Congzhengia minquanensis: one gene and its partner. The main gene of each other region encodes a partner of the protein of the gene in region 2 in a complex. Links are inferred from orthologs where the notes say so. Each region holds a gene or a part of one and is shown on either strand. Other genes may lie near its edges.

Region 1 (3,309 bases), on a different replicon or contig from region 2:
CAGGCGGTTTCTAACTGTAAAGCATATGTCTTTACACATGGATTTCTTGATATAAATAACATTTTTCTCGTGTGCAAAATCTCCGGAGCCTTCTGAAAACAAAAGTTTATTTCCGGTTTCAGATATGATCATTTCCTCTAAACCTTTGTTTTCATAATAAAACTGCGTTTTTGCATTTGCTGTAACAAAATAGAGCCGGTCATACAGCTTGTAAACAGTGAGAAGTGCGCTTACGCTTAGCGAGGTACAATTTCCCAAAACTACGTTTTCATATATGAACCGCACCGTTTTGCCAGATGCCTCTGCTTTTGTCTGTTCCGATATCGCGGTCCGAATCAGGCATTTTACCACATAGCTGTCTTCCTGCAAAAGTGCAGGCAAATCAAAATAAATGCCGTAGCTTTGCCAGTTTGCAAGCTTTAAAAAAGCACTGTCAGCCTGCTTTTTTAAAAAATGGCTGGCCTCGCGGTAAAGTAAAATGTTTTCACTAAGAGTTTCCACAAAATTTTTGTTATAGTTTCTTATAACATCCGGAAGAAAGTGATGCCGGATACGGTTTCTTAAATAATCGTCAGAAAGATTAGAACTGTCGGTAATATAGGAAATGCCGTTTTCTTTTAAATATGTTTCAATATCCTGCCGAGAAGTGTTTAAAAGCGGCCTAATAACAGAAAAATTGTTTTTAATTGGTATTCCTGCAAGACCGTTAATCCCCGTTCCGCGCAAAAAACGCATGCAAACCGTTTCTGCATTGTCGTTTTTATTGTGGGCAGTTGCAATTTTGTCAATGGAATATTTTGTTTTTAAACGCAGAAAAAAATCGTATCTTGCCTTCCGGCCCGCCTCTTCGCAGGTCATTTTATTACAATTTGCCATGTGTGCTACGTCAACACGTTCGCAGTAAAAGGGAATGTTAAGCCGTGCACACAAGCTGCGCACAAATTCTTCATCTCTGTCCGCCTCGCTGCCGCGGAGCATATGGTTTAAATGGGCAACCGACAGGGTAAGATTCAATTCATCTTTCAGCGCACACAAAACATGCAGCAGACAAACAGAATCTGCACCGCCTGAAACCGCAACCAGAACAGAGTCTTTGGGGGAGAGCAGGCCGTTTCGCAATATTGTATTTTTTATGCAATTCATAAACTCATTTTTCATATGTTTTTAATGCTGGTTGTCAAGGTTCATAAATTTCGTATATTGACCAGCCCAGACCATTTTAATGTTTCCCGTTGAACCGTTACGGTGCTTTGCAATGATACATTCCGCAATATTTTTTTGTTCCGTGTCGGGGTTATAAATTTCGTCCCGGTATAAAAACAAAACAATATCTGCGTCCTGCTCAATGGCGCCAGACTCACGAAGGTCGCTCAGCTTTGGTCTATGGTCGTCTTTGCGCTGATCCGGCGCACGGGAAAGCTGGGAAAGGGTTACAATTGGCACATTTAGTTCCTTTGCCAATATTTTTAAGGAACGGGACATATCGGAAACTTCCTGCTGCCTGCTTTCCGACCGGGAGCCGGACATGAGCTGCAAATAGTCAATCACAATCAATCCTAAACCCTTTTCCGCCTTTAACCTGCGGCACCTTGCACGGATATCCGACACGGTGATGTTTGTGGAGTCACTGATGTAAATCGGCGCATTTCCTAAAGTGTTTAACGATACCGCAATTTTTTCCCAGTCGTCGTCTTCCAGTTCACCACTGCGCAGATGGTTGCTGTCAATGAGCATTTCGGAACTGATTAGCCTTGAAACCAGCTGAACACCGGACATTTCCAAACTGAAAATAGCCACAGGAACATTTCCCCGAATAGCTGCGTGGGACGCAACATTTAGAGCAAAGCTGGTTTTTCCCATTCCGGGCCGGGCGGCAATTAAAATAAGGTCAGACTTCTGCAGCCCATGAAGTTCTTTGTCCAGCCCCTCAAAGCCTGTTGGAGCGCCGGTGAGCTTACCCTTGTTTTGATACATATCCGTAAGGTTGTCGTGTGTTTGCAGAAGCAAATCGCGAATGTGAACCATGCCGCGCTGGCTGTTATCTTCCAGCGCATCGAAAATCAGTTTGCCGGCGTTATCCGCCACTTCCTGGGAGGAGCCGCCTGCGTTGTAACTTTTGTCAATAATGTCGTTTGCGGTATGTATTAATTTTCGTCTTAAGGATTTTTCGCACACAATATCTATATGCTGAACGATGTTTGCTGTTGTCGGCAATGTTGTGGCAAGATAGGAAATATATTGAATTCCGCCTACCGCTTCCAACACACCGCCTGCGGTGAGTTCCTCAGAAACCGTTACCAAATCGATTGGAGTATTGCGGTTAAACAACGCCTGCATTGCGGAAAATATTTTTTTGTTGGCTTCAATGTAAAAATCGTCTGCACTCAAACGCTCAAAAGCAGCAGTTACGCAATCGCGGTCAATCAACATGGAGCCGAGCACAGACTGTTCCGCTTCTTTGTTGTGCGGCAGGGGAGTTTGTATGAAATTATCGTTTTGCACATCCATTTGCGGGCAGCCCTTTCCTTTGTGTTTTAAAGCGGTAAAACCTCAACCGTTATCTTTGCGGCAATATTGGCATAAACCTTTATCACAACTTCCGTGCTGCCAAGGGTTTTAATACTGTCCGGCAGCACAACCTTTTTTTTGTCGATCTCAACGTGAAGCTGCATCTTAATTTGTTCGGCAATGTCTTTTGCTGTGATGGAGCCAAACAGCTTTCCGTTGTCTCCCGCCTTTATCTGGAATTTTATCTTAGAGCCTTCCAACTTTTCGGCCAGCTGCTTTGCATGGAGTTCCTCCTGGTTTTTATGAAACTGCTCAGAACTTTTTCTGTTTTCCAGTTCATTTATGGTTGTTTTATCAGCCAGAACGGCAAGGCCTTTTGGAATCAAATAGTTTTTCGCATATCCATCTGATGCGTTTACCAAATCTCCTTTTTTTCCGTGCCCCTTAACATCGGCCTGTAAAATTACTTTCATGCGTAATTCGCCCCTTTCATACGTTGTAAGTTTAGTTGGTTGATTCTAAATAATATTCGTCAATCGCAGCAAGCAGCTGCTGTTTCGCCTCCTCAGCAGAAGTCCCGGGAAGCTGTGCGCCGGCAATGGTTAAGTGTCCGCCGCCGCCGAGCTTTTCCAAAATTACCTGAACATTAATTCCGCCCAAAGACCTTCCGCTGATGGCGACGCCGTCGTTTGAATTAAAAATAACAAAAGACGCGATAATACCCTTAATATTGAGCAGTTCATCAGCTGCCTGGGCGGCGATGATGTGGGTGGACTCGTCTGATTTTGGCGCAATGCTCAC
Region 2 (3,533 bases):
TTTCCCATAGCTCGGAGCACGTCGTTCACCATGGGCGTTGTCACGCCCATGTATCTTGCGCAAAGCTCCGCCTCCAAAATGGGAAACTGTTTTATCACTCGTTCCATTTTCTCACCCTTTTTATTTGGTATTTGATTTTATTTTATCACGTTTTTTTAAGCATTTCCATTAAAGAAACGATTTTTTCATATAGAAAACGCTTTACTTTTTTTACCGCCAATGGTATGATAAAATCAACACAAACAAGGGAGATTTTGAAAATGGGCTATGAAAATATGGATTTTGTGGTAACAGATGTAAACTATGTGGTGGAACGGCCCCACACAGCAAGCTGGGCGGTAAAAAATATATGTTTTGAGCAAAACTATGTTATGGCGTTTTCCGCCGACGGTTTTGTGACCTATGAAACAGACGGCAGAAAAATTTCTGCCGGGCCAAACGACGTTTGCATTTTCCCGCCGGGCAATGTCCGGTCAGGAAAAGCCGACAGACTGCATCCCTGGCATTTTGTTTCGGTGAATTTTGACCTTACGTTATATAAAAGAAGCAAAGCCGGTTATAACCGCAGCATGATTTATGTGCCTAAGGTTTCCGGCGAGGCGGGCCGTTTGTTTTTCACTCTTTCAAAGGTGTGGGCAGGAAAAGAACCGCTCTACCGCTTGAAAAGCCGCACAATTGTGCAGGAAATTTTAATATCTTTACTCTCTGCAAAAATGGAAAGCGCCGCGCCCGGCCATGGGCAGCTGGATTTTGCAAAAAAATATATTCAGGAAAACTTTACCGGAGATATTTCCCTTGAATTTTTAGCCGGCGAGGCCGGATTTTCACTTTCTCACTTTCGCAAGCTATTTACTGCATATTATGGGAAGTCTCCGAAACAATATATATTATATCTGCGTTTAAACAAGGCAAAAGACCTTTTGGCGGCCAATGAGTTTAACGTCAGCGAAACCGCGCGCCTATGCGGGTTTAAAAACGTATTTTATTTCAGCGACCTTTTTAAAAAAACGTTTGGCTTGGCTCCGAACGCGTTCCGCACCCAGCGGCAGGAAAAATCTTTTTGAAAGAAAAAAGGAAAAAAGCGTTTATTGTCGAATATAATAGGTAGAAGGAAGTTTACGTGTTTTTTAAAGGAGGTTTTCAATTGGCGCGGTTTTTGCAAAGTTCCATTGATGAAGTTCTTCGGCGCTGTGACATTGTTGAGGTTGTTTCGTCTTATGTTTCTTTGCGCAGAAATGGTTCCGATTATGTAGGCTTGTGCCCCTTTCACCGCGAAAAAACCCCCTCGTTCCACATCAGCGCTGACAAGCAACTTTTCTATTGTTTTGGCTGTGGAACGGGCGGCAATTTAATTGACTTTATCATGAAAATTGAAAACCTGGACTTTGTGGATTGCATAAAGTTTCTGGCCGACCGCGCCGGCGTTGTGCTGGAGGAGGAGGTTTACAGTCCTGCGGTGCAGAAAAGGCATGACATGCGGGAACGGATTTTAAAAATGAACAAGCTCGCCGCAAAGCATTTTGTGGCAAACCTTTCCACCGAGGCTGCCAAAGCGGCCCGGGGCTACGCTTCGAAACGGGGGCTAACCCGCGAAATTATTGCCACCTATGGAATTGGGTTTGCGCCGGAATCCTGGTCGGACCTGACTTCATTTTTAAACGGACACGGTTATAAAAATGACGAAATCGTTATGGCCGGCCTGGCGGTGAAAAACGACAAGGGCCACGTTTACGACAAGTTCCGCAACCGTCTGATGTTTCCCATCATTGACGTGCGGGGAAATGTGATTGCATTTGGCGGCCGCGCTTTAGGGGACGACGCCGCAAAATATATGAACTCGCCGGAAACGCCTGTTTTTCACAAGGGGGACAATGTGTTCGGCTTAAATGTGGCCAAGCAGTTCGGCGCAAAAGACGGGCTGATTTTGGTGGAGGGCTATATGGACGCTGTGTCGCTGCACGTTTACGGTTTCCCAAACGCCGTGGCAGGCCTAGGCACCGCTTTAACCGACGGACAGGCCTCTTTGCTCAAGCGATATTCTAACGTAGTTTACGTCTGCTATGACAGCGACGAGGCCGGGCAAAAAGCAGCAGACAAGGCAATTGATATTTTAAGTGCCGGCGGGGTGAAGTTAAAGGTTTTGTCCTATACTGGCGCAAAAGACCCGGACGAGTTTTTAAAAACCAAAGGGGTGGAAAGCTTTAAACAGGTAATTGCAAAAGCGCTTTCCGCCACGGAGTATAGAATTTTAAAGGCCAGGAAAAACTATAATCTTGTCGAATCAGACCAAACGGTTGAGTTTTTAGAAAAGGCCGCCGAAATTTTGGCGCAAAATCCCAACGCGGTGGAGCGCGAAATTTACATGAAACGAATTTCTCACGAAACCGATATTTCCGTAGAATCAATTTCGGCCCAGGTGAATAAACTGATTTATAACAAAAACCGCAAGCAATTAAAAATGCAGGAGCGGAAGGTGCAAAGCGTTAACAAACCTGACATGCTTCCGCGGGGGCAGACGGCCCAGCCCACCTCCGTTTATAAAGCGGAGCGAATGCTGCTGAATTTAATGTTTTTTAACAACTCCGCGTTTCGCACCGCAAAATCAGAAGTTTCTCCTGACGAGCTGACCGATTTAAAAAACAGGGATTTGTTTCAGGCCATCATAAAATTTAAAGAAAGTAACGACAGCTGCAACGCACCTGTGTTTTTGTCCTCCCTGCCGGAGGAAATGAAAGCCTTGGCGGCGGATATTTTATATAAAGAATATATGGGGGACTCTGTTGCGGCTGTGAAAGATAATATCAATAAAATTAAAAAGCAGAATTTGAATAACCGGATTAACAAGCTTGCCGCCGAGGGCAAAATTGATGAGATAAACGCTCTTATCAAAAAGGAAAACGAGAGGAGAAGCGAAATTGACTGAAGTTGAACAAAAGAAATCAGACGCCATTGCCAAACTGACTGCCAAAGGCCGCACCAACGGCATTTTAACCTACAAGGAGATTATGGATTCATTGTCGGAAATTGAAATGGAGCCGGAGCAAATTGAACATATATACGAGGTTTTAGAACACGAGGGCATCGAAGTAGTTTCTGACCTTGACAAGGAAATGGAAAAAATTGAGGAGGAATTTGAAGAAATTAAACCCTCCGAGGATATGGACATTAACGCCGAGGTAATGGAAATTTCGTCGGCAGAAGGCGTTTCCATTGATGACCATGTCAAGATGTATTTAAAAGAAATCGGCAAGGTTCCGCTTTTAGACGCAGAAGAGGAAATGGATTTGGCAAAGCGCATGTCGGAAGGCGACGTTACTGCAAGAAAGCGTTTGGCCGAGGCAAACCTTCGTTTAGTTGTCTCCATTGCAAAGCGTTATGTTGGCCGAGGCATGCTGTTTTTGGATTTAATTCAGGAGGGTAATTTAGGTCTGATTAAGGCCGTTGAAAAGTTTGACTATGCAAAGGGCTATAAATTCAGCACCTACGCCACCTGGTGGATTCGCCAGTCCATTACCCGCGCCATTGCCGACCAG

The links.
Region 1: the proteins of dnaG (region 2) and dnaB are in contact, whole or in part, in a crystal structure (PDB 2R6A), measured with the Geobacillus stearothermophilus proteins. The link is inferred for Congzhengia minquanensis from one-to-one orthologs. Residues at the interface, in WP_049624496.1 of Geobacillus stearothermophilus: Lys456, Leu457, Leu458, Pro459, Ala460, Asn463, Ala464, Leu467, Leu535, Leu536, Ile537, Ala538, Gln544, Glu545, Asp548, Tyr549, His552; in WP_033016901.1 of Geobacillus stearothermophilus: Ser13, Glu15, Ala16, Gln18, Glu91, Leu92, Asp94, Ala95, Val96, Pro97, Thr98, Ala99, Ala100, Asn101, Tyr104, Tyr105, Ile108.

The regions. Positions count from the first base shown.
Region 1 is NZ_JACRSU010000002.1:134,477-137,785, reverse strand. What follows is about bases 337-3,309. They hold dnaB (replicative DNA helicase), read right to left. Parts: upstream 2,509-3,309; coding sequence 1,165-2,508; downstream 337-1,164. Other genes in these bases: H8698_RS05740 (DHH family phosphoesterase), read right to left, coding at 3,013-3,309; rplI (50S ribosomal protein L9), read right to left, coding at 2,535-2,981; tilS (tRNA lysidine(34) synthetase TilS), read right to left, coding at 337-1,143. In the rest of the region: more of tilS, read right to left, coding at 1-336. UniProt on the Escherichia coli protein: The main replicative DNA helicase, it participates in initiation and elongation during chromosome replication. Travels ahead of the DNA replisome, separating dsDNA into templates for DNA synthesis.
Region 2 is NZ_JACRSU010000003.1:200,394-203,926, reverse strand. What follows is about bases 673-3,533. They hold dnaG (DNA primase), read left to right. Parts: upstream 673-1,144; coding sequence 1,145-2,923; downstream 2,924-3,533. Other genes in these bases: rpoD (RNA polymerase sigma factor RpoD), read left to right, coding at 2,916-3,533; H8698_RS08785 (AraC family transcriptional regulator), read left to right, coding at 673-1,064. Outside these bases: H8698_RS08790 (RraA family protein), read right to left, coding at 1-107; more of H8698_RS08785, read left to right, coding at 261-672. UniProt on the Escherichia coli protein: RNA polymerase that catalyzes the synthesis of short RNA molecules used as primers for DNA polymerase during DNA replication.